One region of the Companilactobacillus sp. HBUAS56275 genome, then DNA from elsewhere that is predicted to be linked to it. Evidence: predicted binding sites of a transcription regulator. Region 1 holds the regulator's gene; each other region holds the start of a gene.

The links. The regulator LexA, encoded in region 1, represses DNA repair genes until DNA is damaged. The targets are predictions, from matches to a motif close to CNAACANNTGTTNG.
Region 2: a site for LexA is predicted at 5,910-5,923, ahead of U8526_RS08250 (Y-family DNA polymerase). Genes of this name have one in related genera too.
Region 3: a site for LexA is predicted at 7,536-7,549, ahead of U8526_RS05380 (ATP-dependent DNA helicase). Genes of this name have one in related genera too.

What each region holds. Positions count from the first base shown of each region.
Region 1 is NZ_JAYKKK010000001.1:613,045-624,073, reverse strand. Features, by position in the region: gene smc (chromosome segregation protein SMC) at 1-508, shown strand, start outside; gene ftsY (signal recognition particle-docking protein FtsY) at 519-2,003, shown strand; gene ylxM (YlxM family DNA-binding protein) at 2,005-2,346, shown strand; gene ffh (signal recognition particle protein) at 2,359-3,795, shown strand; gene rpsP (30S ribosomal protein S16) at 4,049-4,321, shown strand; gene rimM (ribosome maturation factor RimM) at 4,388-4,903, shown strand; gene trmD (tRNA (guanosine(37)-N1)-methyltransferase TrmD) at 4,903-5,631, shown strand; gene rplS (50S ribosomal protein L19) at 5,744-6,097, shown strand; gene U8526_RS02820 (histidine phosphatase family protein) at 6,176-6,796, opposite strand; gene lexA (transcriptional repressor LexA) at 6,902-7,525, opposite strand; gene U8526_RS02810 (DUF896 domain-containing protein) at 7,620-7,862, shown strand; gene U8526_RS02805 (YneF family protein) at 7,925-8,143, shown strand; gene purE (5-(carboxyamino)imidazole ribonucleotide mutase) at 8,386-8,871, shown strand; gene purK (5-(carboxyamino)imidazole ribonucleotide synthase) at 8,864-9,994, shown strand; gene purC (phosphoribosylaminoimidazolesuccinocarboxamide synthase) at 9,998-10,705, shown strand; gene purS (phosphoribosylformylglycinamidine synthase subunit PurS) at 10,716-10,961, shown strand; gene purQ (phosphoribosylformylglycinamidine synthase subunit PurQ) at 10,962-11,029, shown strand, end outside.
Region 2 is NZ_JAYKKK010000003.1:383,785-394,813, reverse strand. Features, by position in the region: gene U8526_RS08285 (glutathione peroxidase) at 1-361, shown strand, start outside; gene U8526_RS08280 (hypothetical protein) at 386-532, opposite strand; gene U8526_RS08275 (ABC transporter permease) at 729-1,787, shown strand; gene U8526_RS08270 (ABC transporter ATP-binding protein) at 1,789-2,466, shown strand; gene U8526_RS08265 (winged helix-turn-helix transcriptional regulator) at 2,735-3,076, opposite strand; gene U8526_RS08260 (SDR family oxidoreductase) at 3,198-3,926, shown strand; gene U8526_RS08255 (hypothetical protein) at 3,933-4,370, opposite strand; gene U8526_RS08250 (Y-family DNA polymerase) at 4,370-5,893, opposite strand; gene U8526_RS08245 (MFS transporter) at 6,092-7,564, shown strand; gene U8526_RS08240 (sugar O-acetyltransferase) at 7,620-8,231, shown strand; gene U8526_RS08235 (TetR/AcrR family transcriptional regulator) at 8,319-8,873, shown strand; gene U8526_RS08230 (hypothetical protein) at 8,986-9,255, shown strand; gene U8526_RS08225 (M57 family metalloprotease) at 9,296-9,985, opposite strand; gene U8526_RS08220 (glycosyltransferase) at 10,454-11,029, opposite strand, start outside.
Region 3 is NZ_JAYKKK010000002.1:371,211-382,239, reverse strand. Features, by position in the region: gene U8526_RS05410 (LTA synthase family protein) at 1-93, opposite strand, end outside; gene U8526_RS05405 (NAD(P)H-dependent oxidoreductase) at 322-909, opposite strand; gene U8526_RS05400 (YitT family protein) at 1,006-1,857, opposite strand; gene U8526_RS05395 (NAD(P)-dependent oxidoreductase) at 2,012-2,875, shown strand; gene U8526_RS05390 (sce7725 family protein) at 3,515-4,429, opposite strand; gene U8526_RS05385 (hypothetical protein) at 4,426-5,142, opposite strand; gene U8526_RS05380 (ATP-dependent DNA helicase) at 5,132-7,501, opposite strand; gene U8526_RS05375 (TetR/AcrR family transcriptional regulator) at 7,665-8,219, shown strand; gene U8526_RS05370 (oleate hydratase) at 8,352-10,151, shown strand; gene U8526_RS05365 (methyltransferase domain-containing protein) at 10,173-11,015, opposite strand; gene U8526_RS05360 (SOS response-associated peptidase family protein) at 11,026-11,029, opposite strand, start outside.

The DNA of each region.
Region 1 (11,029 bases):
ACAAGCTCGTGCACAATTATTGGACACGATGTCAGAGATGGATAAGGAAGTAACAACTAGATTCAAGAAAACTTTCGATGAGGTTGCTAATGCCTTTGAGGATATTTTCCCTGAAATGTTTGCTGGTGGTCGTGCTAAATTAGTACTAACTGAACCGGACAATCTATTGGAAACAGGAATTGAGATCATTGCTCAGCCACCAGGGAAGAAATTCCAACGTCTAAGTTTATTATCTGGTGGTGAAAAAGCATTGACAGCGATCACGTTATTATTTGCCATTATTAAAGTTAAACCGGTGCCATTCTGTATTTTGGATGAAGTTGAAGCTTCATTGGATGATGCGAATGTTTATCGTTTTGCTAATTATTTGAACCAATATGATGACAATACTGAATTTATCGTGATTACTCACCGTAAAGGAACAATGATGAACGTTAACCGCCTATATGGTGTAACCATGGAAGAGTCTGGTGTATCACGTATGTTGTCTGTCGAAGTCAAAAAATAAGGAGTTAAGTATGGGATTATTTGATCGTATTAAAAAGGCTTTTACTGGAAAAGATGATTCTAAAGACGAAGAATTAGAATCAAAAACTCCAGAAGCCGAAAAAGAAACTGACCAAAATGTTGAATCTGGCAAAACTTCTGATGAGTCTGATAAAACAGAGGAAACACCTAAAGAAACAGAAGATTCAACTCCAGAAACTAAACCAGAACCAGAGGTTGAACCTGAAGAAAAACCAGAGGAACCGGAATCAAAACCTGATTCTGAACCTGAGAAACATGAAGAACCAAAGGCAGTAGAAACACCTGTTAAGGAAGTAGAGCCAGAGAAAGAGGAATCCGAGCCCGTAGAACCAGCGGAGACTCAAGTAGAACCCAAATCTGAACCACAACCTAAAGCAGATAGTAGTGCTGAAGAACTAACTGATACTGAAAATACTAATGAAGTCGAAGAATCTAAGGAGCCTGAATCTGAGCAAAAAGAAGCAGATGAATCAGATACAGGTACAGAACCAGAGTCCAAAGAAGATACTGAAGAAGAACCTAAAGATGATGTTAAAGAATACGATGAAGGCTTAAAGAAGAGTCGTAATTCATTCAGTGCTAGGTTTAACCGTTTCTTAGCTAATTTCAGAAGTGTCGATGAGGATTTCTTTGACGATTTGGAAGAATTACTGATTGAATCTGATGTTGGTTATGAAACTGCTATGCGTATTTCAGATGAATTGCGTGAAGAAGTTAAGCTAGAGAATGCAAAGAAACGTTCTGATGTTTCTAACGTTATTGTTAAGAAATTAGTTGATATGTACGGCGAAGAGGGCAAAAACGAAGATAATACTTTGAAATTCAGTGCTGATAAGACACCGACCGTCTTCTTATTCGTTGGCGTTAATGGTGCTGGTAAGACAACAACTATTGGTAAATTGGCTCACAGATATCAACAAGAAGGTAAAAAAGTTCTTTTGGCTGCAGGCGATACCTTTAGAGCCGGAGCTATCGAGCAACTTCAGGAATGGGGTAAACGTGTCAATGTACCAGTTCAAGCAAGTAAAGCCCATACTGATCCCGCTTCAGTGGTTTATGATGCCGTTCAAAGAGCTATCAATGAGGATTTTGATATCTTGCTAGTTGATACTGCCGGTCGTTTGCAGAATAAAGAGGGCTTAATGCGTGAGTTAGAAAAAATTAAACGTGTTATCACTCGTGAATTACCAGATGCACCTCAAGAAGTATTATTAGTATTGGATGGTTCCACTGGTCAAAATGCTTTGAGTCAAGCTAAACAGTTCAATGAAACAACAGCTGTTTCTGGAATTGTTTTAACAAAACTTGATGGTAGTTCTCAAGGTGGAATTGTCTTAGCTATTCGTAATGAATTGCATATTCCTGTTAAACTTGTTGGTTTAGGTGAACAGATGGATGATTTACGAGACTTCGATCCTGAGAAGTTCATTTATGGACTATTCAAGGAATTAATTGTTGGGGCTTCAGATAAATAAAATGAAGATAGATGAAACTACACGAGTGAATCTGTTGTATAATTTTTATCATTCTTTACTGACTAAAAAGCAGAGTCGTTATATTGAACTTTACTATGTTGAGGATTTTTCACTCAGTGAGATTTCCGAACAATTAAAGGTATCACGCCAAGCTGTTTTGGATAATTTGCATCGGACCGTCAATTCATTGGAGTCTTTTGAACAGGAATTAGGGTTAATCAAAAAGACAACCGAAATCGATGATATTGCGGATACCTTGCAAACTTTGGTCGAGAAAAAGTATTCCAACGATAAAGAGTTATTGGATTTAGTACAGAGAATTTTAAAAATAAATGAAAATTAATAGGAGAAGAATATGGCTTTTGAAGGATTAAGCGAACGTCTACAAAAAGTTTTTTCGACCTTAAAGGGTAAGGGAAAACTTTCCGATGAAGATATTCGTAAAGTAATGCGTGAAGTACGTATGGCTTTACTTGAAGCTGATGTTAACTTTGATGTTGTTAAGAGCTTCGTCAAAACGGTTAGAGAACGTGCTTTAGGTGCCGAAGTAATGGACAGTTTGACACCATCACAACAAGTTATCAAGATTGTTGATGAAGAGCTAACTAAGTTGATGGGACAAGAAGCGGTTCCGTTAAACAAATCAGATCACATACCAACGATCATCATGATGGTTGGTCTACAAGGTGCTGGTAAAACTACAACAGCAGGTAAATTAGCTAACTATCTTAAGAATGATAAAAAAGCTCGTCCACTCTTTATTGCGGGGGATGTTTATCGTCCAGCTGCTGTTGAACAGTTGAAGACTATTGGACAACAACTAGACGTACCTGTTTATGATGAAGGAACAGAGCATGATCCCGTTGACATCGTGCGTAACGGTTTAAAAGTTGCCGATGAAAATAAGAATGATTATGTAATTATTGATACCGCCGGACGTTTGGAAATCGATGAACAATTGATGGAAGAATTGACACGTATCAAAGAATTGGCTCATCCAGATGAAATTTTGTTTGTTGCCGATTCTATGACTGGTCAAGTAGCTGCCAAAGTGGCTGCCGGATTCGATGAACAATTAGATATTACTGGTGTCGTTTTGACTAAGTTGGATGGTGATACCCGTGGTGGTGCTGCTCTTTCAATTCGTTCCGTCACTGGTAAACCAATCAAGTTCATTGGACAAGGTGAAAAATTAGATCAATTAGATGTCTTCCATCCTGATCGTATGGCCAACCGTATCCTAGGAATGGGTGACATGTTGACCTTGATTGAGAAAGCTCAATCAGATTATGATGAAAAACAAGCAAAAGAAGTAGCCGAAAAGATTCGTGAGAATAGTTTCGACTTCAATGATTTCATTGATCAAATGGATCAAGTTCAAAAAATGGGACCTTTGGATGAAATCATGAAGATGATTCCAGGGATGGCTAACAATCCACAATTGGCAAATATCAATATCGGTGAAAAAGATATTGCTCATTTGAAGGCCATTGTTTATTCCATGACACCACAAGAACGTGAAGACCCAGATTTGTTAAATCCTTCAAGAAGAAGAAGAATTGCCAAAGGATCTGGCCAAAGTATTCAAAATGTTAACCGTATGATTAAGCAATTTAAACAATCACGTGACATGATGAATAAGATGAGTAAAGGGAATATGGCCGGCATGGATCAACTTATGGGCAATGGTATGCAAGGACGTCTAGGTAAGATGGCTATGCATTCTATGGTTCGTAAGAGTAAGAAACGTAAGAAGAAACGTTTAAAGAAGATCAAACGTTTTAAATCTTAGAATAGAGAGCGCAGTAGGCCCGCTTAGATTCTGAGCATTTGCAGGACTTTGCAAATTGGGCTGCCAGACAGTTCGTGAAGTCAGGCAAAGCACAGGAATCTGGCCTACGCAGCTCGTTTCCACTATGCGGCAAGGCACAATGGTTATTTATCTCAAAAAAGCAAAAAAAAAAGTGGTGTAAAGAAAAAAACTTTACACCACTCTTTTTTTTGTGTATACTAACAAAGTTAAGTATTTAGGAGGAAACAAACATATGTCAGTTAAAATTAGAATGAAACGTATGGGTAGCAAGTTACGCCCATTTTATAGATTAGTAGTTGCAGATTCACGTTCACCACGTGATGGCCGCTTTATCGAACAAGTTGGTTACTACAACCCAATCTCACAACCAGAAGAAATCAAACTTGATGACGACAAGATCGTTGAATGGTTAAACAAAGGTGCACAACCTTCAGATACAGTTCGTCACTTGTTGAAACAACATGGTATTATGCAAAAGTTCCATGAAAGCAAGTATACAAAATAGTTATTTTGATGGGACCAGATAAAACGATGTTTTGTCAGGGTCCTATTTTATTATCACGGAGGAAAAATGGCCGAAAAATTATATCGAGTTGGTACTATTGTCAATACGCATGGTATTAAAGGTGAATTAAAAGTCGTTCCAATTACAGATTTTCCAGAAGATCGCTTCAAAACAGGTTCTAAATTAGTTTTCAAGAAGAGTAATTCTAGTGAGGAATTTACAGTAGAATCATCTCGTAAACATAAGAACTTTATTCTTTTGAAATTAAAGGGATATGACAACATTAATGATGTTGAAAAGTATGTTAAATCAGAACTATTTGCCAGTGGTGAATTGACTTCCGAATTAAACGAAGGCGAATTTCTTTATAAGCAGATCATTGGTCTGCAAGTAATAGATAAGGATCTTGGCGAAATTGGAAAAGTCACTGAGATCATGGAATTAGGACCAAACGACGTTTGGGTCGTAAAAGGAACAAAATATAAGGAAGTTCTTTTGCCTTATATTGAAGATGTTGTTAAGAATGTTGACCTCGATAAACAAATTGTCGAAGTTGAAATACCGGATGGATTGATAGATTAATGGATATTACAATTTTAAGCATTTTTCCAAGAATGTTTCAGGCATTAAATGAGTCTTTAATAGGTAAAGCACAAGAAAAGGGTCTCGTTAATCTTGATGTAGTTGATTTTCGTGACTTTACGACAAATAAGCAACATCATGTTGATGATACAACTTATGGTGGTGGAGCTGGTATGTTGTTACAGGCTCAACCAATCTATGATGCCATGGATTATGTTGAAACTAAGAAACCAGGCCGCAAGCGAGTAATCTTGCTTGACCCAGCAGGTAAAACTTTCAACACAAAAATGGCACGTGACTTTGCTAAAGAGGATCAATTAGTTTTTATTTGTGGACATTATGAAGGTTTTGATGAACGAGTTAAAGATTTGGTTACTGATGAAGTTTCGATTGGTGATTACATCTTGACTGGTGGAGAATTACCAACAATGAGTATGATCGACGCAACTTTGCGTTTTGTGCCTGGTGTTTTAGGTAATTCATTCTCTGCTGAGGAAGAATCGTTCTCAAATGGTTTGTTGGAGTATCCACAGTATACTAAACCAGCCGATTTTCGTGGTAAGAAGGTTCCAGAAGTTTTGACAAGTGGTGATCATGAAAAGATTCGTCTTTGGAGATTAACTCAAGCCTTGAAGAAAACTTTGGAACGTCGACCAGATTTATTGGAAACTGCAAAGTTGACGGATGAGGAAGAGAAGCTTCTCAGAAAAATTCGTCAAAATATATAGTTTACAAGCTCGTCCAAATAAAGTATCATATTAAGAGTGTTTGGACACATATTAACGATATTCCGCTGTATGTCAGAGATATATAAGAGTGTCGAATAGGGAGAAATTATTCATGAATGAATTAATTCAAGATATTACAAAAGAACAACTACGTTCTGACATTCCTGACTTCCGTAGCGGTGACACTATTCGTGTACATGCTAAGGTTGTTGAAGGTACTCGTGAACGTATTCAATTATTCGAAGGTGTCGTAATCAAGAGACATGGCTCAGGTATCAGTGCTACATACACTGTACGTAAGATGAGTAATGGTGTTGGTGTTGAAAGAACATTCCCATTGAACACACCTCGTGTAGAACAAATCGAAGTTATCAGACATGGTCGTGTACGTCGTAGCAAACTTTACTACTTACGTGCTCGTACAGGTAAGGCTGCTCGTATTAAGGAACGTCGTCGCGACATCTAATTTAATACTTTTAATAGCAACTAAACTTCAAAAAATAAACCATCACGTTGAATTTTTATTCAATGATGGTTTATTTTTTTAGTTAAAGATTTGATTGTAGTATTCTAAATAAAATTTTTGATCTTCTGGTGTAGCAACAATCTTCGTGACACTGGTATTTCTAGGTTCAGGAATGCTCATTACATCTTGAGGCTTTAAAACATCTAAAGCCGCTGCTTTGACCGTAAAACCATGAGTGACACAGATAAGTTTGTCGTTAGGGTAATTCTTTAAGGCGTCCTGTAAAAAGCCGTGTACGCGCTTAACGACGTCTTCAAAGCGTTCTCCGTCAGTGGCATACTTAGTATAAAGTGGTAGGACATCGTTCCAGTATTTGTTGTATGCATCAGGATGAATTTTTCTTAAATCGGCATTCCTTTGACCATCCCATTGTCCATAAGATATTTCGACCAATCTTTTGTCGTAGGAAATAGGTAAGTCAGCGGCAGTGTTTAAAATATCAGCAGTCTGTTGAGCACGCTTTAAAGGACTACAGATAATACGATCAGCAAAACTGATGTCAAAATTTTGTTTCAACGTTTGGGCTTGTTGCTGACCGTGGGTATTTAAATAAGTCATTTCGGTATTAATATTGCCTTGCTTCATTTTCATGACATTGGCTTTAGTTTGTCCGTGACGGATGAGGTAAAATTCAGTCATGTTTTTCTCCTTTATAAGTTTGGATTCTTAATTAACTCACTTGCTTATTATTATAGAAGAAAATTTTGGAGAAATAAAAAATCACCCCAGAAAAGGAGTGATTAATTAAAATATTTGTGAACGATATAGTCCGACAACTTTACCAAGTATCTCCACGCTGTCTAAGATGATTGGATCCATTGTATCGTTTTCAGGTTGTAGGCGGTAATGTCCATTTTCTTGATAGAATCTCTTGCAGGTAGCTTCAATGTCTTCAGTCATAGCAATAACGATCTCGCCATTATTAGCAAAGTTTTGTTCATGAACTATAACGTGATCACCATCATAAATACCACAGTTGATCATACTTTCTCCATGAATTTCGAGCATGAATAATTCGCCAGATTCACGATTTAAGTCAGGTGGAATTGGAAAATACCCATCAGGATTACGTTCAGCTGTGATTGGTTGCCCAGCAGCAACGTTGCCTAAGATAGGAATTTGCTTAGATTTGATGCCGATTGAATTTAATCCAGCACCGGTAAGTTCAATCGCCCTAGGCTTAGTAGGGTCACGTTGAATAAAACCTTTTTTCTCAAGACGAGATAGGTGACCATGAACCGTTGATGTAGACGATAAGTCCACAGCTTCGCAGATTTCTCTGACAGTTGGCGGATATCCATGTTCATCTAAATAATCATAGATACATTGTAAAATTTGTGACTGTTTAGAGCCTTCAGCTTTTGACATTAGAACACCTCATTGTTAATATCTTAATTAGATTGTATCAAAATATGAATGCAAGTTCAAACAAGTGTTCGATATAATGGGGAGAATTAAAATTATGAACGAACAAGAAGAATTGCTTAAAAAAATTAATGAACTGGCTCACAAAGCAAAAGCAGGTACTATTACTAAAGAGGAAGAAGATCAACAAGCCGAACTTAGAAAAGAGTATTTGAAGAACTTTCGTGCCAGTTTTAAATCTCAAATTGAGATGATGCGTGTGTTTGATAAGCAAGGAAATGAAGTCACACCGGAGAAAGTTAGAGAAATTCAACGTAAAAAAGGTTTACGTGACGATTAATACTTTCAATTAGAGTGATTTTTTTGTAATATTAATAGATGTATGGAAAGGGTGAAACATAAATGGGAACAACAATAATCGTTGGTATTCTAGCCTTATTAATCGGTTTAGTTGGTGGATTCTTTATTGCCAGATGGTATATGAAGAAGTACTTCCAAGATAATCCACCAATCAGTGCAGATATGATTAAGCAAATGATGGCTCAAATGGGACAAAAACCATCACAAAAGAAACTTAACCAATTAATGAGTACTATGAAAGCATCACAAAAAAAGAAGTAATGAAATAAAAATTAATAGACGATATACATATTTTAATGTGTGTATCGTCTATTTTTTTATCTAAAAAATCAATTGCTCTTTATTTACGAACTATAAAATTAATAATATCTAAAATAATCTAAATGAAAACGGTAAATACGAATAATAACTAAAAATATTTAATTTAAATACGTGTTTTGTGTTGAAAGAATTTTCATAACTTGTTAGAATTTGATTACCAAAGACAGAAGGGTGGAAAACCAATGAGTGATGTAGCAATAGTTATGGGCTCAGTTTCGGACTTGAAAGTTATGCAAAACACAATTGATGTTTTGAAAGAACTACAAGTCAGTTATGAAGTCAAAGTAATTTCAGCACATAGAACTCCACAAGAGATGTTGGATTTTGCTAAGACAGCACGATCAAACGACTTCAAAGTGATAATAGCAGGTGCCGGGGGAGCAGCCCATTTACCAGGAATGATTGCTTCTTCAACTAGTCTGCCGGTTATCGGTGTTCCAGTTCCATCGAAATATTTAAAAGGGATGGATTCTTTATTGTCAATTGTTCAAATGCCAGCTGGTGTCCCCGTAGCAACGGTTTCGATTGGTGAAGCGGGTGCTAAGAATGCCGCTATTATGGCAACTAAGATCTGTGCACTACAAAATCACGATTATGAATTATCTTTGGATGGTTACACCAAGGCTATGCATGATAAGTCATTAGAAAGTGGGAAAAATCTTGGTTAAAACAATTTTACCAGGTAGTACGATTGGAATTATCGGTGGTGGTCAGTTAGGTCAAATGATGTCTTTTTCAGCAAAAGAGATGGGATATAAAGTCATCATCTTGGATCCGACTCCCAACTGTCCTGCCGCTCAGGTCTCTGATGATCAAATCGTAGCTGAATATGATGATTTGGCTCAATTAATTGAATTAGCTAAGCGTTGCGACGTTTTAACTTATGAATTTGAAAATGTTGATGCGGAAACTATCAATGAGGTTAAAAAGTATACGCAAGTGCCACAAGGAACAAAGGCTCTGACAATTACTCAAGATCGAGTTTCTGAAAAAAACTTTATTGAAGAAAGTGGTTTTTCAGCGGTGCCACATGTTGTTATTGAAAATATCTTCGAATATCACCGTGCTGTAGAGAAATTGGGTGCACCAGTGATCGTCAAAACTACGCGTGGTGGATACGACGGTAAAGGTCAAATCTTAATCGAAGATCCCGAAGATGTCTGTTATGCCGATATTGAAGAATTATTAATGCATGGAACCTGTATCGTTGAAAAAAAGATTGCTTTGAAGAAAGAGGTTTCAATCGTTGTTTCAGCTAATAGCAAGCAACAAACCTCAATATTCCCAGTGATTGAAAATGTGCATCGTCACAATATTTTGCATATCAGTAGTTGTCCAGCAATGATCGGTACTGATACGGAAAATGAAATTTATAAAATCGGTGAGCAATTAGCACGTAATTTAGAGTTAGTAGGAACGATGTGTATTGAATTCTTTATCTCAGAAACAGATGAAGTATTTGTTAATGAAATTGCTCCACGACCACATAACTCGGGTCATTTAACGATTGAATCCTGCAATATTTCGCAGTTTGATGCTCACATTCGTGGTGTTTGCAATTTAGCCATGCCTAAGGTCAAACTCTTACAACCGGCAGTGATGGTCAATTTATTAGGGCAACATTTACAACCAGCTAAGGACGAATTGGATAAACATGCTGATTGGCACTTCCATGACTATGGAAAAGCTGAAAGTAAGAATAATCGCAAAATGGGTCATATCACAATATTGAGTGATGACTTACGTGAAACAAAAGATGCTATCGAAAAAAATTCAATTTGGGATGTGTAAATTATGACTGAAGATAATTTGCTATACGAAGGTAAGGCTAAGAACGTTTATAAGACTGACAAAGAAAATGAACTTTTGATGGTTTATAAAGATCAAGCCACAGCGTTTAACGGTAAGAAAAAAGAAGTACTACCAGGTAAGGGAGTTTTGAACTGTCGAATTTCTACTTTGGTTTTTGATTATTTGATCAAAAATGGTGTTAAGACTCATTTAATTGAAAATATATCCGATCATGAACAATTAGTTCAAAAAAGTGAAGTTTTCCCACTAGAGGTGGTCTTGAGAAACATTGGCTCAGGAAGTTTTGTACGTAAGTTCCACTTGGAAGATGGTTTGGAACTAAGAGAACCAATCATTGAATTTTATTACAAGAGTGACGCCTTAGATGATCCATTTATCAATGAATCACAGATCCATGCTCTGCGTATCGCGGATAAAGAAGAAATAGCTACTATTAAAAAAATGACACTAGCAATTAATCAACTATTGATTCCGTTTTTTGCCCAAAGTGATTTTGATTTGGTTGATTTCAAATTGGAATTTGGAAAAGTTAACAATGAAATTATTCTAGTAGACGAATTTTCACCAGACAATTGTCGTCTTTGGGATAAAACTAGTCACCATTCAATGGATAAAGATGTATTTCGTAAGCATGAAGGTGATTTGGTTAAGACATATCATTCTGTTTTAGAAAGATTGACAACACGATAGGAGAGTAATGATGAAATTAGTTAAAGTTTACGTAACACTAAAACCCTCTGTATTAGATGCCCAAGGTGAAGCTATTAAGTCGGCTATCCAAACAATGGATTATGACAAGGTTTCAGATGTACATATGGGAAAATATTTTGAATTGAATTTTGAAGACTATCCTGAATTGGATAAAGATATTGACGCTATTTGTGACAATTTATTGACTAACCCTAATATCGAAACATACCGTTATGAGATCTTGGAGGCTGAATAGATGAAGTTTGCCGTTGTTAATTTTCCAGGTTCCAACTGTGATATGGATCTCTACTATGCCATTAAAGA
Region 2 (11,029 bases), on a different contig from region 1:
TTTAGCTCCACAACTGGAAAGTATTGAAAAACTTTATAACAAGTACCGAATTCAAGGTTTCGAAGTTTTAGGTTTACCATCCAACCAATTTCGTCAGGAGTTGGGCAGTGAAGAAGAAATCAGTGAATACTGTCAGGTTCACTATGGAGTCACTTTTCCCATGACTCGTAAGATAGTAGTCAATGGTCTTGATGAGGATCCACTTTTTACTTATTTGAAGGATCAATCTGGTAAGGGTAAAATCAAATGGAATTTTACTAAGTTTTTGATTGATAAGGAGGGCAATCTGTTGAAACGTTTTGCTCCCATCACTAAACCAGAAAAAATGGAAAAATTAATTATTGAAGCGCTAAAAAAATAGACCACAGGACTAACGTCCCGCGGTCTATTTTTTTTCTTTAGTGAAATCTAGCATGTATTTTGCGGCTTCATCCAGAGATTTTAGATGATGCTTTTGACGAATTTCTTCTAATTTTTGTTGTGACTTAGGACTTAATTTGGAAACAGAGAACTTATTTTCTTCTTTACTCATATCCATTACCTTTCTAATAAACTACTTTAGTTAATGATTCTAAGCTAAAAATCACTTTCAATGCAAATAAGTTGTTTTTTTCCTGGATTAAATAAATTGTGCGAGAAACCTTGGAGTGGTAGGCTTGCAAATGATATATGCTTATGTTGCAATTTCATTTATCAATCGTTAATTAAGAGGAATGGGTGGTGAAAATATGTTTTTAGCAATAAAAGAGATTCTTCACAATAAAACTAGATATTTTTTAGTTGTCTTTACGGTTTTTCTGATTAGTTATATGGTCTTCTTTCTAACTAGTTTAGCTGTCGGTCTAGCTAGGGGAAATAGAACGGCTGTTGATCAGTGGAATGCTGAATCGGTAGTTGTTTCCAGCTATTCTAACAAGAGTTTAACAGTATCGAATATTCCTGAAAATTCGTATAAGGATTATCAGAATAAAGATGTTGTACCGATGGGCCAAATGACAGTCGTTACTAAGCTAAAGGGGTCAGATAAAAAAGTTAATACTAATATTTTTGGTGTCAACTGGAATAGCTTTATCAGCCCAAAACTAACAGTTGGTCGGATGCCAAAGAATGATAAGGAAGTCATTGCCGACTCGAAGTTAGGTAACGACAATATCAAATTGAATTCCAAAGTGAAGATCAATGGTAGTAAGGATTTCTATAAAGTTGTCGGACTAACGCAGGATAATAGTTTTTTCACTGTACCGATAATTTTCACTGATCTCAATACTTTTAGAACTTTGAAATACGGTTCAGATCAGGTTAAAAATATCAGTGCTTTAGTGGTTCGTGATAAAACGAAAATTAAAAAATCAGGACTATCGCAAATTACGATTCCTGATTTGATTAATCATATTCCGGGCTACACGGCTCAGATTATGGTCTTTGCCTTCATGATTGGCGCAATGATTATCATCACATTTTTAATCATTGGTATTTTTATGTATATTATTACGATTCAGAAAATCAGTCTTTACGGGGTTATGCGGGCACAAGGGATTCGCACGGCCAGAATTGTAACGGCGTTATTCTATCAAATCCTAATTCTAACAGCTTTAGGAGCTGGACTGGCATTAGTAGCGATTGCCTTAACTCAACTGGGATTACCGAAGACGGTACCGTTTTATAGCAATTGGCCAGCCTATGGATTGTTGACCGTGGCGATTATGATTATGGCAGTTTTAGGTGGCACGTTGTCAATGCACAAAGTTTTGAAAATCGATCCGTTATCCGCAATCGAAGGAGGTTAAAATTATGCATTTGATTGAAGTAAAAGATGTGGTGAAACAATATGGTTCTGGCCGTACACTGGTCGAAGCATTGCACAAAACCAATTTTACCCTCGATAAAGGTGAGTTTAACGCAATCATTGGTCCATCTGGCTCAGGTAAAACGACGCTACTGACCATTTTAGGACTTTTGCAGACACCAACGTCCGGTGAAATCTTTGTCGGTGGAAAAGATGTTACTAAGTTGAGTGCCAAGAAAAAAACTGATTTACGTTTTAATAAATTTGGTTTCATCTTGCAAGCATCTAATCTGATTCCCTTTCTAACGGTTAAAGAACAGTTCAAATTGGTTGATAAGTTTACGCCAAGTAACAAGGAGAAAATGAATCAAACTGATTTATTAAAGATGTTAGATCTGACTGATGTAGCGATGAATTATCCTAGCAATCTGTCTGGTGGTGAACGCCAACGAGCTGCAATTGCTAGAGCTTTGTACAATAATCCCGATGTGATTCTAGCTGATGAACCAACGGCTAGTTTGGACTCAGAACGGGCTAAACAGGTTGTGGGGTTACTTGCTAAAATTGCTCATGAATATCATCGTGGTGTGATTATGATTACCCATGATACTCGGTTGTTGGATTCGACGGATCGAGTATTTGTGATGCGGGATGGGACTTTGACTGAAGAGAAGAAATAACCATGGTTCTATGCTTTATAGTGGAAACGAGTTCCACAGGCCAGATTCCTGTGCTTTGCCTGACTTCACGAACTGCCTGCTTCGCAGTCAATTCGCAAAGTCCTGCAAATGCTCAGAATCTATACGGGCCTGTTCCACTCTCTATCTGAAACGAGCTACGCAGACCAATTTCTTCCGGTTTGCTACAGAACTGAAATTATCCGCAAGTTCGGCGGCTAATTCCAGTTCTTAGGCAAATCCTCGGAAATTCCCAGGCCTGCTTCGCTCTCTATTCATTGCACAATGATCGTTCAATTAACTCATGATCAACATGGGTATCGCCCCAGGTGCAGATGGCATCTAAAATTGGAATTAATGATTTACCATTCTCACTTAAATGATACTCAACATGTGGTTCAGCGGTTTTGAAATCGTGTCTGATGATTAATTCATCAGCCTCCAATTCACGTAATTGGTTGGTCAATGTTTTATGTGAAACATTTTGAATGTGGCGTTGTAATTCACCAAAGCGGCTGTGGCCGGTCTCGGCTAGTTCATAAAGAATAATGATTTTCCATTTTCCTTGAATCATCTGCATGGTTGCGTCGAATTCGTTTAAATATTTTGCCATAAGTTTTCCTCTTAGTTTTCCACAGCTAGTAACCTGAAAGTGCGTACTTGTTGTTAACAATACCTGCCATTATACTTTAAAGCGTTGAAAAAATCTTTTGAAGTATTAGGATACAAAATATATGAAAAAACTAGTTGTAATTACAGGTGCAAGTTCAGGTTTTGGTGCTGAAATTGCTAAAATTTTTAATGCGGATGGTTTCCCATTATTGCTACTGGGACGTAGAACTGAGAAGCTCGAACAGGTGGCTGCTGGTATGGAAAATGTCATGACTGAATCAGTTGATGTAACTGATTATGATCAATTCGAAAAAGCTATTCGTAAGGCAGAAGCCAAATATGGTAAGACAGATTTGTTAGTTAATAACGCTGGCGTTATGTTGTTAGGTAACGTTCAAGTCCAAAACCCTAAAGAATGGCAAACAATGTTGGATACTAACGTTATGGGTGTCTTAAACGGTACACAAATTGTCCTAAACGATATGCGTGAACGTGAACATGGTACAATTTTGAATATGTCTTCAATTGCTGGTAAGAAAACTTTTGTTAATCACGCAGCCTATGTAGCTTCTAAGTTTGGAGTACACGGTTTGTCAGAAACTATTCGTGAAGAAAATTCAGCCAAAAATGTTCGTATCATGATGGTGGCACCAGGTGCGGCGGAAACTGAACTATTAACACATGTGACAAGTCAGTCAGCTTTGAAAGACTATGCCGCTTGGGAAGAAACTATGGGTGGAGTGGTACTTGATCCTAAGCACGTTGCTGAAACGGTTAAATTCATGTATGACATGCCTCAAGAAGTTAACATTCGTGAAGTTGATATTGCAACTACACGTCAAGATTCTTAATATTGATTAGTCTCGATTACAAGTCGGGACTTTTTTCATTGCGCGGATGTTGACGATAACGATAGGAGTCTCATCAAAAGTTACTCGTCCTTTTTGAGGTTCGATCTTTTTAAGATAGCCTTTGAGATGTTCGTAATAACCAGATTGATCATTAAAGTAATTAACATCTACCTTTAACGGATGAGTTTTTAAATAGTTAAGTTGTTGCATAATACGTGTTTCTTGTTCAGCACTGGAGTATTTTTTACGAGCATAGTTTTCAGATTTTTCTTTGATCAAAGTACTGAAACCATCTAAAGCTCCAAAGGGAGCAAACTGGGCAGCTCGATCAATTTGTTCCATTGGTAGGTGGCGTTTGGAAGGGCGATAAGGCAGATCCATGATATCTTGATAAGTGGAAGTATCATTAAAAATTTGTTGTTCAATTAACTTTTTCTCATCCATTATGCGTGGTGGCCTCCAATTTGGTTGTTTCGCTCAATAGTTGTAGAACCCTCGACTAAGTCAGAAGCCTTTAGAACGATGTTACGACTCCCAAATTTTTTCTGGAGATCGAGAATAGTTTCCTGAATCTTGCGGTCACGATTACGCTCAATTTGCGAATGTTGGTCTTGGATGATTTCATTTTGAGTATTTGAAAATAAATCAGTCTGCTTAAAAACCTGACGTCTTTGGGCAAGTTGTTCATCGGTTAAATTGTTGGCTGTGAGGGTGACACGACGAATCAACATTTTGCTATTGATATTGTCTTCATATAACTTTTTAAAAATTTGACGGAGCTCGTTTGATGAAGAAGTGAAGGCATCCAGTTTAATGTGATTGTGAGCGGGCTTGGGCGTTTTGCGACCGTAATAGTCATCGACCAGTTCACCATTGAAACTGTTGTCGATCTGCAAACTCTTGATATCGTAATCAACGATAAGACCCACACAGTTAGTTACTACTTTCTTTTGAACCAAATCCAGTGCTAGATTATCACTCATACCGCGAACAATCTTTAATCCATCATCATAGGAAGTAGGTTTCATCAAAACTTGACTCGAGTAGAGACCATGATTGTCGGAACGATAATTCTTGATGTCGGCGAGTGTAGCAGTTTCGTGTCCCCAAGCATGATCGATTAACAATTCTGCGTTCTTTCCGAATTCACGATAGAGTATTTCTTCGTTCATTTCATCAGACAAACTGCCCAAAGAACAGCGGGCAATATCACCCATAGTATTCAAGCCTAATTTTTCTAAGCGTTTTGAGTAGCCACGACCTATGCGCCAAAAGTCAGTCAATGGTTGGTGAGCCCAAAGCAATTGTCGATATTGATGTTCATTCATTTGCGCAATACGGACACCGTCTTGATCTCCAGGGATGTGCTTAGCTACAATATCCATCGCTACTTTTGCTAGATAGAGGTTAGTACCAATACCAGCTGTGGCCGTGATACCAGTTTCCGATTGAATCTCTTGAATGATCGTTTTGGCTAATACATGTGGAGTGACGTGATGAGTCTCTAAATAATCGGTAACGTCCATTAGGACCTCGTCGATTGAATAAACGTGAATATTTTTAGCCTCGATGAATCGTAAATAAATTCCGTAAATTTCAGCACTCTTGTGCATGTAAAAGTTCATTCGTGGTTTGACCACTTTATAGCCAATTTTTAGGGTGGGTGATTTCAATAAATGTTGGCGGTCAATTGAAGAATATCTGGTCAAACGATGGTGGGGAGCACTATTCATTTTTTCCCGATTGAGTTTGTAGACCATCCGTTCGACTTGGAATAATCTTGGCCGCCCGGGAACGCCAAACTTTTTAAGGGCAGGAGACACGGCAAGACAGATCGTTTTATCTGTTCTGGAATTGTCCGCAACGACTAAATTATCATTTAAAGGGTTCAAATTATGGGCAATGCACTCAACTGATGCGTAGAATGATTTCAAGTCGATTGCCATATAAGTTCTTTCTTTAGCCATTTTCGTATCCCTTTCCCAAACGTATGTTCTTTTGAAATTATACCATTACAATTTGTACGTTTAAATGATTAAGTTTATAATTGAAAGATAGATAATTATTTTCAGTAAACATCATGTTTATACGCTGTAAAGATAAGACATTGCACGTCGTGTGGGTCTTATTTTTTATGGAATTTATATAGGGGAAGAAGTAAGGATATGAGTAGGAACAGAAAGATTTTGGTTACTTTCGCATTAGTTTTGTCGAATATGATGGCGGGACTTGATGCGACAATTATTAATACGGCTTTACCGGCAATCATCAGTGATTTGCATGGTATTCAGTATATGGGCTGGATCGTTGCTATTTTCCTTTTAGGAATGGCCGTTTCGACACCGTTATGGAGCAAATTTGGTGAGAAACGTGGTAATAAAGTTGCCTACATTACTGCTACGATTGTCTTCATGATTGGTGCGTTATTTCAGGGGTTAGCGCCGAATATCATCTGGTTTATCACTGCTAGAAGCGTCATGGGAATAGGTGCCGGAGGAATGAATACAATTCCGTTCATTATCTATTCACAAATATTCAAGAATATTAAACGCCGTTCCCAAGTTATCGGTATTGCTTCAGCTGGATTTAGTGGAACTTCAATTATTGGTCCGTTGATTGGTGGCTGGATCGTTGATACCTTCAGTTGGCATTGGGTATTCTACATTAATTTGCCACTAGCACTAATTTCTATCCTTATTATTGCGTTCTTCTTCAAGATCAAAGAAAACTTGAATCACTCTAAAGTCGATTATCACGGTGCCATCTTGATGGTATTAGGTCTATCTTCAATCTTAGTGGGAATCCAGTTATTAGGTGTTTCCTCAATATTTGTAACTTTAGGCTTCATTATCGTTGGACTTTTACTGATCTGGTGGATGTCACGAGTCGAGAATCGTGTCGATGATCCAATTGTTCCTAATCGCTTGTTCAAAAATGAGAAACTAGTGATTGATTTAATCCTGTTTGCCTTATTGTGGGGTTCGTTCGTGGCCTTCAATATCTACATACCAATGTGGGCGCAAGGAATTATGGGGTTGAGTGCCTTGATTGGTGGTATGACACAAATACCAGGTGCCATCGCCAACTTCATCGGTTCTGAATTAGAACCTTTGATTCAAAGAAAAATTAGTCGTTACTCGATCATTGGTATCGGGGCAATTGCTTTTCTGATCTCGTTTGCGGGATTGTATTTTGCAAAACAAACCGCTAGTTACACATTCCTATTGATCATGGGGGTCTTTGAAGGATTTGGTGTCGGTATCTGTTTCAATGCCTTATTGATTGCCGTTCAATTTGATGTTGAAGAACGGGATGTTCCAATCTCAACTTCATTTGCTTATTTAGTTAGAATTTTGAGTCAGACTTTCATGTCCTCAATTTATGGAGTTATTTTGAATATTGCTTTGATACGTGGAGTTAGCCAAAGTCATGGTAATATCACGATGTCAATGATGAACAAGTTGAGTAATGCCGCTGATGCGAAGTATTTGCCACAACATTTGATTCCAGAGATGAGACGAATCTTTTTCCAAGGAATTCACAGCATCATGCTAACGGCGATGATCTTGATCATATTAGTTATTGTTATTTTACTGTATCTATTTAGACGTGAACATTTAGCACACAAGGCTTCGTAAGTTGAAGCCTTTTTTTGTTATAATCAAAGTAATCGTTTTCAAAAAGAGGGTCAAAATGAATAATATTGAGCGTATGCAACAAGGAAAAGTTTACAATCCGGATGAGCCAGAACTAATGCAACAACAAATTGCTGCTCAAGAAAAAAATGACGCCTACAATGCTTTAAAGAGAAGCAATTTTAAAGGCCGTACACGTCTATTGAAAGAGATGTTTGCGCAAATGGGAGATAATTCGATGATTGAGATTCCTTTTTACGCTAACTGGGGCGGTCAGCACGTTCATTTCGGAAGCGGCGTTTATGCCAACTTTAATCTCACTCTGGTTGATGATGGAGAAATCTTTGTCGGCGATAGTACCATGTTTGGCCCCAACGTAACAATTGCAACGGCCGGACATCCAATTTACTCGCCGTTACGAGCAAAGACTCATTATCAATTCAATAAGTCAGTTCACATTGGAAAGAATGTTTGGTTAGGTGCTAATGTGACGGTATTGCCAGGAGTTACAATCGGTGATAATACTGTTGTTGGTGCCGGCAGCGTCGTTACAAAAGATTTACCATCTGATGTTGTAGCCGTGGGAACACCTTGTAAAATTTTAAGACCAATAAACCAGCATGATCACGATTATTTTTATAAAAATGAAAAATTAGATGTTTGGAAATAACAAAGCGTCCTGAATTGCGGAATTTACTTAGATTAATTAAAATGGATTATGATTTGAATTTTGTCGGTACAAAGTGGGAGGTAAATTTTGACAGCACGTACTTTATCGAAAGAGAAAATCGTTAGTATCGCAGTCGAAATTATAAATAATCAAGAGACACTAACTTTTACCAGACTAGGTAAGTTGTTGGGCACACGTCCACAGGCTATTTATAACTATTTTCCAAATGTAATGGCTCTAAAAGTCGCCGTAGCGAATAATTTTTATAAGCAACTAGCCCAGCGTTTAGAGGCTGATCTCTTAGCGCTTTCTGGCAAACAAGCGGTAAAGACCTTTGCTAACGTCAGCGTTCAATATTCCCTAGGTCATTTTCTGGTTGTTAAACAAATTTTGAGTATTCCCAAAGATAAATTAAATTCTGATGACTCGAATAATGGCTATATGATGATTCATAAAATATTGAATGAATTATTAGAATCTTTAGTTGATGATAAAAAATCTCAGTTAATAATTTTGCGAATGTTGAGTAATTTGATTATAGGTGAAATTGTTAATGACAGAAATAATCGTTTTGACAGAAACCTAATGTCTACACGTGATAGCTTTGATAAAATGTTAGATATAACGCTACTTTCACTGTAAAAAAGCAGTAAATAGTGCATGTAGTCTTACATGTACAATGTATTTTTAGTGCTGTGCATTTTTTGATATTTTAATGATGTTAGAAAAAATATCGTTGTAGGAGGGAGTGCATATGCGCAGCAAGTTGAATTATGATATGTTGCATCCAACGTATAAGGCGTTATACGACATTGTTGGAGAAGATAATTTACTGAAGATATATGAGTTATTTCGAGGAACACAGTTACAATTGCCTATGAAAATGTACGATCGGGTTGCTTTGAAAGAGGCCATTCGTGATGGAAAATTAGACAATATGACTAATCAAGAAATCTCATTGGAATTCGGTTATTCGCCACGTTGGATCAAGAGTATCAGGGAAAAGAATATTAACAAGAAATAAAAAAATTCCACTAATTCATTTTCAGAATTAGCGGAATTTTTTATTGGTCATAAATAGTTCTAAGACTTTCTATATCAGATGAAGACAGTGTGGTTACACCTTGGTCGATTGGGTACATGACAGAATTGGTATCTGAACTATGTGCCAAACCTAGAGCGTGTCCTAACTCATGTACAGCAACGGATTCTGAAATAGAAAGGTTTGAATATTCAAGATTTAATCCAGCTTGAGCACTGTTGATAGCATAGTGGTTGATCACTAGTGATGAAGGACCACCATTTCCTAGTTCAACAGTGTTGGAACCAGCGTTTTCTATTTTTTTGTTATAAACAAAGAAAGTGATGCTGTTTTTATTAGTTTCAGCTTCACCTGGAACTAAACGCACAATACCAGTTTTGTTATAGGTATTGATAGCGTAGATAAAAACATTTTGAACTGATTCAGGGACGTTTTTCTTAAAGTGAAAGTAGTACGTATTGGAAATCGTAACATCTTTCAAAGGTCCCTCGATGGGCGTTGCATCTTTGCCCACTTGCTTATCATTGGTGGCTTCTTTAGTGCCACTTAACTTACGATTAACGGAAGCTTCTAGTGAATAAAGGTAAGGTTGTATCTTAGTGTTAGTTTCTCGAACTTGTTCCCGAACTTGTGGTATAAATTTGGGGCTCTTAGTGGCAACTAATACTATTGATGCTAAGATAAGCAGCCATATCCATGATTTTCGTTTCATAATAAGTAATACTCCTTTGAGAACCATTGAATATCCTCATTATGATAAATGTTTGGCTTTTAAAAGTCCAATGATTTAATTACAAGCCTTTTTTCTGTGGCTTTTTGCTAAATACTAATTGGTATAACGAAAGTATGCCCGTCAACCGCAAAAAATCTGTGGGCCACTGGAACGTGGTGGACACGACTTGAAGCTAATAATTCCGCACTTTGTGCGCAATCATGGATCTCCAAGCTCGGTCTTATACTAACCTTGCTACGCAAGCTAAGTATAATGGCACCACTGAGGGCCCACAGACTTTTTGCGGTTGACTATATCCTTGGCTCTAATATTATCGAATAAAATTGCAGTGTTTAGAGATCCTTTGATCCTATCTAATCAAATGGAAATATTAAATTAAAAGAACGACTTCTGTTAGGCATTCAAGATATACGGTAATATACTTAAATGCCTTAATAGAGGCCGTTCTTATTTTTGAAGACTTTTTCGTTTAGGGCTGACCCAAGTTCCAGAGCCAAAGCCGAGAATAGTTTTCATTGCTGGAATGAATGTCATAACGACGGTAATTGGATTTACCATCCAATAAAAAAGGATGTATAGGGGCGAAAAGAATACGTATTTCATTTTGGCACCATGGTGATCTAGCAATAAGGCTGTTAATAGTTGAAGTAAGCCTGCAATTAATTCGAAGGTCACGAAGATAAAGGAGATGGCTAGTGCGTGGAAGATACGTTCATAATTGCCGTGGATTGCAAACCAGATCATTAAAAGAATGAAGGCTATTGAGGTAATGACGAAGAAAAAGGACCAGATGATTGATAAGGTTGAATCGATGAACATCGACATTTGGTATCGTCTCTTAATGGGATGGAAAATAAATTTCTTGAGATTAGTTAACCAGACTTCTGTACCACCTTGAGCCCAACGTTTTCGTTGTTTATAGAGATCACGAATTGTTTCGGGGACATTCATATGAAAAATAATGTTGGGAGCAAATCTTGGTACTGCACCGATTGTTTGGTGATCCCAAGCGATACTGATATC
Region 3 (11,029 bases), on a different contig from region 1:
TTGGGCGTAATTCAAAATAAAGCCGACCAAAAAAGCTGATGCAATTATGAAAACAAATTGCACTATCCCCAATATGTTAAATTTCTTTTGCATTTAAAATGTCCTCATTAATATCCCTCAATATAATTACATTATATATTAAACCAAATTACATTTATATCTAGGTTTAACTTGAATTAAATTCAAAAAAAAATTATTCGATATACTTTTTAATCCTTATTTTCATTATAAAACAGTCATAATTTTTAATTTCATTTTTTATTATTTGATTTGGTACTACAGTTGGCACCTAATGCCAACTAAAAAAGTGCAAACTCACTTTCATGAATTTGCACTTTCGTATTCCGTTATTAAATCTACTAAGAATTTTTGCCGAGCCTCATCGGTTGTAACGTTAACTTGTCCAAAATGAATCCAAGTTGTATTAGCGGGATTTAACCCTACATCAGCTAGCGTTCGATTGATGAAAACTGATTGAATCGGATCACCACAATTGTTGATCAAATACTCTTTAGTCGTTGTTGAAGTTGTGACTACGGTAACACGCTTAATATGTGTTAATAAGCCTTTCCAACCGTTACTCTCATCATAAGCAAAGCCACTCAACATTACACGATCAAAAAATCCTTTCAACATAGCTGGCATATTGTGCCACCAAATTGGAAATATAAATAACAATTCGTCAGAATTATTTATTCGACGTTGATATTTCTTTACTAGTTCATCATCTGTTTGTCCCTGACTATAAACTTTCAGCTCCCCAGCTGAAAGAATCGGATCAAATTTATCCGCATACAAGTCGATTACTTGAAATTCTGCATCATTTCGGGAAAAATAGTTCGACAATGTATTTAGAATCTCATGATTAAAACTACTTGCACTCGGATGAGTATAAATAATTGTTTTCATCTCTAAAATCTCCTCATGATTTATTGGTTCCAGTATATTATCTCTGAGGAGATTTTAGTCATCAATTAATACCTAAATTTATTTTCTAATTTGATTTTAATTATCATTGAACTTACCAGCAATTGACATTGTTGGTTGGATATTAATGAAGGCACTTGGATCGACGTCAAGAATTATCTTTTTGGCAAAGAATAATTGATACTTCGTTAAAACCATCGTAATAGAACCGATTTCTTCACCAGAATAGGCACCCTTCAAATGATAATCCAGGGTCAAACCACGATTGAGTGATTTGAGTAATTCTTGAGAAATCTGATCAATTTTGTGCGTATAAACGGTAACGGTAATCTTCTGTTGCTGAATGTACATCTTATCGATAACCATATTTGTAATATAGATAGAAATAATTGTATATAGAGCCAATTCCCAACCAAATGTAAATCCTGCAATCGTGATAATAACAGTATTAACTGCAAAACTAACTTGTCCAACAGTTCTACCAGTACTTCTTTGAACAATCAAAGCGATGATATCTGTTCCACCGGTTGAGAATCCATAACGGAAGCAAAGGCCAATACCTGATCCAGAAAGAATTCCACCAAAAACGGCTGATAATAGTGGATCTTTTGTCAACGGATGTAATGGGATTATTAAAATGAATAACGATGCCGAAACGATGGAAATAATCGACAAGATTGTAAATTTCTTACCTAATTTAAACCAAGCCAAGATTACCAATGGCAGATTCAACAAGGCATACCAGAAATAAACTGGTGTACTCGTTTTTGCAAATTCATTGAGCAAGTTGACGATCAACTGTGCTGCACCAGTGACACCACTGGTATAAAGCTTTGCCGGCTGTAGCAATAATTGAATTCCTAAAGCCGAGGTAATTCCATAGAAAAGAGCTGCAAAGATACTTTTATAATAGTTTTTAACAAATTTCATGAAACTCCCCCTCCTTTTCTGTAAATATATATTCATATTATATGTTATATGAATTATAGCAGACCTAATCCTACTTAAAACAGGTCAAATATATCACTACTGACAAATTTTTTGTATATATTATAATTGAACCAACGATTGGAGGATGTTAATGATGCAAAAAATTGGTTTCATCGGTACTGGCGTCATGGGTAGTGGCGTTATAAACAATCTCTTAAAGGCAGGCTATCCTGTCGATATTTATACACGAACAAAGTCAAAGGCTGAACCACTAATTAACAGTGGCGCAAAATGGTACGCTGATCCTAAAGACGTGGCTGAAAGTGCTGATATCATCTTTTCAATGGTCGGCTTCCCACAAGATGTTGAAGATGTTTATTTCAAAGATAACGGTATTTTTGCCGGCTTATCAACTGGTAAAATTATTGTCGATATGACAACTAGCACACCTACACTAGCTAAGAAAATTGGTAAAAAGGCTGAAACAATTGATGTACAAGCCTTGGATGCACCTGTTTCTGGTGGCGATGTCGGTGCCCGTGATGGTAAATTAACAATTATGGTCGGTGGCTCCAAAGAGGCTTACCAGACACTGCTACCAATTTTTGAAATCATTGGTAAAGCCAATCACTACTTTGGTCCATATGGTGCTGGCCAACATGCTAAAATGGCTAATCAAATTATGATTGCTGGCACAATGACTGGTTTAACGGAAATGTTTGTTTACGCTAAGGCTGCCGGTCTCGATTTACAGTCTGTTTTAGAGACAGTTAGTGGTGGCAGTGGCGATAACTGGAGTCTAGAAAACTACGGACCTCGTATTTTGAAGGGTGATTTCAAACCCGGATTTTACTCCAAACACTTTTTGAAAGACTTACGAATTGCCTTGGATGAAAGTGAAAAAATGAATCTCGACTTACCTGCTACTAAACAGGCCAAAAAATTATATGAAACGCTTGTTGATGAGAAGGACTTAGGCAACGACGGCACTCAAGGTCTCATTAAATTGTGGTGGTAATACTTACAAACTAATAATCTAGAGAAAAGAACCCAATAACTTAGTCAGTTATTAGGTTCTTTATTTTTGATGTCTAAAAATACAAATAGCTAGTTAAATTTGCTTTACTTGCCCGTCCTCCGCAACAAGCTCGATTGGTCTGGAACGCTGTGGACGCTGATTTGAGCCAATTGAAGTTCACAATTGTCTCAAATTCAGGTCTTTTACTAGGTGATAAATCACCAAGTAAAATTTCACGGCTGAGACCAATCGGGCTTGTTACTCCGGACTAATATTCCGTTCTATTGCTCATACACCATTAACTGTTAAATGGCATTTAATCAGATATATCTAGATATATCTGTACTCTCAATTTAAATTTCACGCCTCTCTTAGACCATTACCATTAAAGGAAGAAGATCAGGAACCATCAATACTGCAATATAGTAAATATATAATAGACTCAGAAATTTAGTCGGTAGTAGAAAACCTGTGGGCCCTCAGTGGTGAAGTTCTGGTTAGCTTGCGAAGCAAGGTTACCAGAAGACCGGACTTGGAGATCCGTGATTTTGCACGAAGTGTAAAATCATTAGCTTCAAGCCGCGTCCACCGCATTCCAAGCTCACAGATTTTCTACTACCGACGGCATCCTTACACCACCTACTTTAATTCCGATAAACAACTCATTAACTCCAAATGATGCATGATTGAGAGTTTCTTTACGACTCCTAATCCTGGAAACTTATCTCCTTGACTGTATTTTAGTAGCTCTTCTAATGCAGGGGTTAAATTAAGTCCATTAATATTTTTATCCACCCACATAACCATTTTATTCATAGCTTCAAAGAATTTTTGTTTCTGTCCACGCATGCTTTCATTACTGTCAGAAACAAAATGGTGCACTCGTAAACTGCCGTCTTTAGTTACATAGATAATATGAATAGCAATCGCTCTGGAAAACATTCCTTTATCAAAATAAACATGGCCCAACATTGAATAGTCGCCAAAGCCTTGAAAGTTATCCACCTGTTCATACCACTCGGCAGCTTCAAAAAATTCATCATCTAACTGGCTATAATCTTCTACATGATGATGAAAGGTGAACGGATCAGTTAAACTGGCTGCCTTGTCTTTTACTAAACGATGCATTTTTGCGACATTTGGAATTAATACTCTATCGACATTATTTAAAACGTCAGTATCTTGATATGCTTTCAGCAATTCATAGTTGTTGGCGATCAAAAGTGATTGTTGTTGCGGCAAGGTTTTAACGAAATCACTTCGAAAATCCGCTGCCAAAATTGCACTCGGTACATAAAAATCTAAGTTATACACATCTGGTAGTGGATAAAGTTTTGTATCATTCAATCCATAGACGCTGACCTGCGGATTAGCAATCACACTGAACGGTTGTTTTTTATCGATAAAGATTTGTACCGTCTTTTGTAATTCTTTTGAATCTCGCACTGGTTCAATTATTGGTACGATTTGCGAATTAAACCAATTACCTTCACACAACTCTTTTAAGGCCAATAAATCATACATTCGGCCACGAAAATAAGGATAATAGATCATATCTTATCCTCCAAATTCGGTTCCTTTAACTTTTGTAATTGTAATTTCAATTCTTGATATTCAGCGTTTCTAGCATCTAGTTCATCTTGTAACGCCGTTACGGCATCTGCTTGAAGCTCTTCAATAAAACGATCATATAAATTATGATCTGGATTATAAACGTCATAACCAGCCTTTTGACGCTTCTTTAATTCTTTAAACAGTCGATCCTCAGAGTACAACTGCAAGCCTTTTTCAACTTTCTTAGCCTTATCGACTTCTCTAAATAATGAAGCCACAAAATGGCTAGTTAATTGTTTTTCATCAACTTGTAACTCCTGAAATTGGGCCTTCTTAGCCACTGTTAAAAAGCCTGGAGCCACTAACGTCTGTGGAGATGCTTCCATAGCTTTTTCATCAAAAGGTCGATACATCAATACACCAATGTGGTTAGGAATCTCATCCTTAACTTCTTCAAATAATTCTTGGGGTAATACGAAATAATTGTAATTACCGATAAAAGACAGCTTGGCTTTTGAATGAAAATCCGACTTAGTAACCTTCAATTCGTAACAACGCCACTCAATCTGGCCATCCCTCAATTGTTGATAACTCAAGGTGTCGACAATTCCTTTATCGTCTGGCATTGAGACTTCTTCAACAACGTAAGAACCTTGTTCCTTACAATATTGATAGAGCGTACTCTCTAAATTTTTCGTTAACTTAGTTTTCATCTTGTTCCTTCCAAAAGTTATCCACCGTGCCTGTTAATTGTTGTAACGATGCAATCCGACGATAGTTTTGCCAATGCTGTGGAAAAAGTTTTGTGTACCGCATACTACCAAAACGTTGATCTACTAACATTACGATCCCGTGATCGTGACTACTACGAATCAGACGACCAGCTGCTTGTAAAACGTTATTCATCCCTGGCATCTGATAAGCATACTCAAATCCATGACCATTCTTATCATCATAATAATCTCGAATTAAATTATTTTCAGCACTCAATCCTGGTAAACCGACACTGACAATAGCTACACCGATTAATTTATCGCCTCTTAAATCAATTCCTTCAGAGAAAATACCACCTAAAACGCAGAAACCAACTAGAGTCTCATCTGTCTCGTTATCAAATTGATCCAAAAATTCTTGGCGAGCTGTGTTATCCATTTCACCAGTTTGAGCGATTGTATTAACATGTGGATAACTTTTTTCAAAGTTTGATCTTACTTGTTCTAAATACCCATATGACGGGAAGAAAAAGAGATAATTGCCTTTTTTACCATCAATCAAGGTCTTTAAACTTTTGACGATTTTCTCTTCATTGAATTCACGTTGACGATAAGTGGTCTGAATATACTGCGTTATCAAAATGGCTTGATTATTAATCGGAAACGGTGATGGCAATTGATAGGCTAAGCTATTGTCTTCACCACCTAAAACACTTTGATAATAATCCATTGGCGATAATGTGGCCGAAAACAGAACTGCTCCTAATCCTAGATCCAATGACTGATCAATGAAATGACTCGGATCGAGACATAACTGTTTGACGGTCAAACGCTTATTTTCAATAACAATTCGCGTCTTATAGGCATCGTTATATAACGCACCGATCTTCACAAACGTTAAGCAATCAAAGAAGTAATCTTTAGCGTTATCCAAGAAATCTGAAGGCTGTTGATCCTGCATCCATTCGCCCATAAAGTCATCGAATTTTCCTAAAACTTTTATAAGATCATCCGGTGCATCTGAAGTTATTCTTTCTTCTAAATCATCAACCTGTAACTGCTTCTTGATTTGGTTGAAAACACGGCGAACTTTTTTTAATTGTTTTTGAAAGTCTTTACTAGCCTTAGTCTCGATCTTTTTGGCTGCTTTCAATAATGGGGCAATCTTAAAGTCACTTATTTCTGCAGAATACATTGACCGTGAACGACTGACCAAATTGTGGGCTTCATCGATCAAGAAGAAATTATCCGTATCCTTTTCAACGAAGAATCGTTGTAAATAAACTAGCGGATCGAATAGATAATTGTAATCACAAATAATAACATCACAGAACAATGAAGCGTCGAGGGAAAATTCAAATGGATCAACTGTATGTTTCTTAGCGTATTTTTCCACAACTTCACGGGTAATTGCATCTTCATTCGTCAGCAAATCCGCTAAAGCCGGTTTTAGTCGATCATAATAGCCAATCATATAAGGATCTTTTTCCGGTGGTACATCCTGCTCTTTGAAACGTATTTTATCTTTAGCTGTCAGCGTAATGCTCTTTAGTTGCAGGCCTTTCTTGGACATCAAAGCAATCGTTTCTTCAGCGACTCGGCGAGTACTCTGTTTGGCAGTCAGATAGAATAAACGCTGGATTTTCTCTTCTCCCATCGACTTGATGGCTGGGAATAGAGTAGAGATTGTCTTTCCTGTTCCTGTCGGCGCTTCAACGAATAAACGTTTTTGATAATAAACAGTTTTGTAAACAGCTGCGGCCAATTCATGTTGACCAGCCCGAAAATTATCAAATGGAAAATTCAATTGTTGGATCGATTGATTGCGAGTTTTACGTAATTTAGCTCGTAACACCAGCCAATATTCGTACTCATCAATTAAATTTTGAAAAAACTCATTCAATTCGTCGCGATCAAAAGTTTTATCATCACTAGTAACTGCCTCGGTACTGACTTGAAAATAGGTCAACCGTAAGTTCACATGGTCTAACTTTGGATGTTCTTTTAAAATGATATATCCATAAACTTTGACCTGACCCCAATACAACTCCAAAGTATTGTCACTCAATTCGTCAAAAGGTTGATCAGAAGTTTTAATTTCTTCTATTAAGATGTTTTTATCAGATGTCGTTATTCCATCAGCACGTCCAGAAATGACATACTGATTATCGTTCATTGTAACTTCGGTCTTTAGATAGACTTCGCTTTCGTACTCAGAATTTTTTGAACGTGTTTTTTGTAGTCTACGGTGGATTCGTGAACCGTTTTGAGCTGTATTTTGGCTATTCTTATTTTCCATCAAATCGCCACTACGCAGCACAAACTCAACTAACTGTCGAATTCCAATTTTAGTTGCCATAGACTACCTCCTGTAAATTACTATTTAACATTGTAAAACATACGTTCGATTTTGTCTGTAAATATTTTATAAGGATTCGCTAAATTATTGACCTTTCTCAGCAACTTTTTATAATCAAAAAATAATATAATTAATATCATCAATTTAGTTGAGGATGTATTTCATGCAAATTAGTACCGAGGATATTTTGATTGATTCACTGAACAAACTTTTAGAACGTAAATCGGTTGATAAGATCACTGTAAAAGACATCGTTTCCGAATGTGACTTAACCAGACAAACATTTTACAATCATTTCTCTGATATTTACGCATTAGTGGAATACTCCGCTTGTCAAAATGCTAAAAAATATTTAGATAAGGCCTCCGATTACGACAATTGGCAAGAAGGCTTTTACAATATCATGATCAAAATCAAAGAAAACAAGTCCATTGCACAAAACGTTTACCATTCAATTTATCGTGATCTAATGGAAAAATACATTTATAACGTCCTCTATGGATATATTATTCAGGTTGTTGAAAAACAGGCCGAAGGTATATCCGTTTCACAAAAACACAAGGATTTTATCGCTCATTTCTACAGTCTTGCCTTCATTGCCATTATTTTTGAGTGGATCGGAAACGACATGAAAGATGATCCTAGAGAAATTGTGGATCAGATTGGCGTGTTGGTACATGGCGATTTCAAAAAAGCACTAAATAAGTATGCCAAATAATTTTACAAATTTTCGGAAGTGTAAATAATGTTTACACTTCTATTTTTTTGTCAATTGTTCATCAACTGAGTTTATCTTATCTTGGATGCAAGGACGAAGTTCCTTTTACATTTTTGAAAGAAGGCAACAACAATGAACATTTATAAAACAATGTATCATCCTCATAAACCAGCTGGTATCGATGACCGCAAGGCCAACATTATCGGTGGTGGTATCGCCGGACTAGCTACCGCAGCTTTTCTAATCGACGATGCTAAAATGCCAGCTCGTAATATCACTATTTACGAGAAAAAACCTGTTATGGGTGGTTCAATGGACGGAACTAAAGGTAATGAAGGTTACCTTTGCCGTGCTGAACGTGAACTAGAGCCTTACATGGAATGTCTCTGGTATCTATGCAGTAAGATTCCTTCACTCGAAAATGAAGGTAGAACCGTTCTTGATGATGTCGTTGACTTCAACCGTGACGAACCTATTCATACTGAAGCTAGAGTTATCGTCAACCAAGGAGAAATCGATGGACAATATCATAACTACAAGATGCCTCAACGTTATGTTACCGCTATGGCAAAAATCATTTCTTCTACAGAAGAAGAATTAGCTGACAAACGTATCGATGAGTTTTTCGACAAAGACTTCTTCAAGACTAACTTCTGGACTTGCTTCCACAGTCAATTAGCCTTCAAACATTATCACAGTGCCATTGAATGCCGTCGTTACTGGCAAAGATTTACTTTCATCAACCGTCATGAATATCTTGAAGGATTTATCCATACTAAATATAACGAATATGACGCAATTATTTTACCTATCGAAAGATGGTTGATTGATCATGGAGTTCACTTCGTTAACAACTTCTCTGTTTACGATTTAACTCTTGATGTGAAGAACGACACTGTTCAAGCAATCTTAGCTCATCAAAACGGTCAAGACGTGACTGTCCCTGTCTCAAACAAAGATCTAGTCTTCGTAACTAGTGGTTCTATCAGTGAAAACAGTTGCTTCGGTGACAACAACACCGTTGCTAAAACTAACACTGATACTGAGGACATGGGAACCTTCACAATTTGGAAGAATTTGGCTAAAAAAGATGATAAATTTGGTCATCCTGATAAGTTCTTAGGCAAGATTGACCAAACAAAATGGATCTCATTCTTCCCAACTGTAAAAGGTTATCCTGAATTCTTCAGACGTATCGAAGAGTTATCTGGAAGTAAAGCCGGTACTGGTGGTTTGATGACATTTAAAGATTCCAATTGGGATATGTCATTTGAAATTCACCACAAACCATTCTTCCCATACCAAGCTGATGATGAGGAAGTTGGTTGGGGCTATGGTCTCTACGGCGAAAATGTTGGTAACTACATCAAGAAACGCATGTGGGACTGTACCGGTGATGAAATTATGACTGAACTTCTTTACCACTTGGGTATGCTCGACATCAAAGACGAGGTACTAAAACATACTTACATGTCTACAGCTATGATGCCTTATGCAACTAGCCAATTCATGCCTCGTAAGTTGGGCGACCGTCCTAAGGTTGTTCCTGAAGGATGTACGAACCTAGCATTCTTAGGTCAATTCGTTGAAGTAGACGACGATGTTGTCTTCACCGTTGAAACTTCAGTTAGAACTGGTTTGGAAAGTGTCTACGAACTACTTGATATCGATAAAGATGTCCTTGAAGTTAACCCTTCAAGATTCGATATCAGATACTTGCTAGAAAGAGTTAAACGTTTCAATGGTATCAAAGGCAAGATCACACCTGATATGTTGCCACAGTTAACTCCAGATCAACTCCCTGCTGTGACAGAAGAATTATTACACTATGTAAATAATATCCCACCATATTACACAATGTACTTAGGCCGTGACAAGACCGTTCCACACAAGGAATCAATCTTGCACCCTAAAGCACCACATAGTAAATAAATCTAAAAAAAACGCTAATTCCTAGGAATTGGCGTTTTTGATTTGTCCAACTAAGATTGTCGAACCCACTGTTATTTGTTTTACTTGATTCCAATCAATCAAACTATTATCAACGTTAAAAAGTAACGGTGTCATATTGATAAAGGCTGTGCGTTCTTCCTCAGTAACGTTATACGTCTTTGTAGCGTCGATTTGATCCACCAGCGTACAATGCTCCTCGAAGTAGTCTAAAACCTTCTGATTGGAGTATTTTTCCTGTTTTAGTTGATCCTTAGCTTGCTCTCTAAGTTCTTGAACATGGTATTCGTTCGGAATAACTTTCAAAACGTATCCTGATGGCTGTAAAATTCGATTGAACTCATGATAATTGGCTGGTGAAAAAATATCGATGATTCCATCAATTGTTTGATCCTGAATTGGTAAATGAGCTAAATCGCCTACAAACCATTCTACAGGTGTATTGGGACCCTTAGCTGCTAACTGAATAGAATCTTTGGAAATATCAAAAGCAAAGACATCTTTACTTTCCATTTCCGCAATTTTCTTAGAATAATAACCTTCACCACAGCCGACATCGAGAATACTTTTAATCTTGAGTTGATCCACTAATTTCACAATTTTATCAGCGATGTGATCATACATTCCGTGTTCCAAAATCAAATGTCGGTTTTCAAATGATTCCAAGTCATAATTTTTTTGTTGTTTACTGTTCAAAACGAAGTCGACGAATCCCTTTTTAGAAATATCGAAAGTATGATTTTGATCACAAGTTAAACTATTGCCATTTAAAGTTAATTTTTCACCGCAAAGTGGACACTGAAAAAAATTACTGCTGTTGTTAAATTTTTGAATCTTGTCATTCATTAAAAAGCACCTAT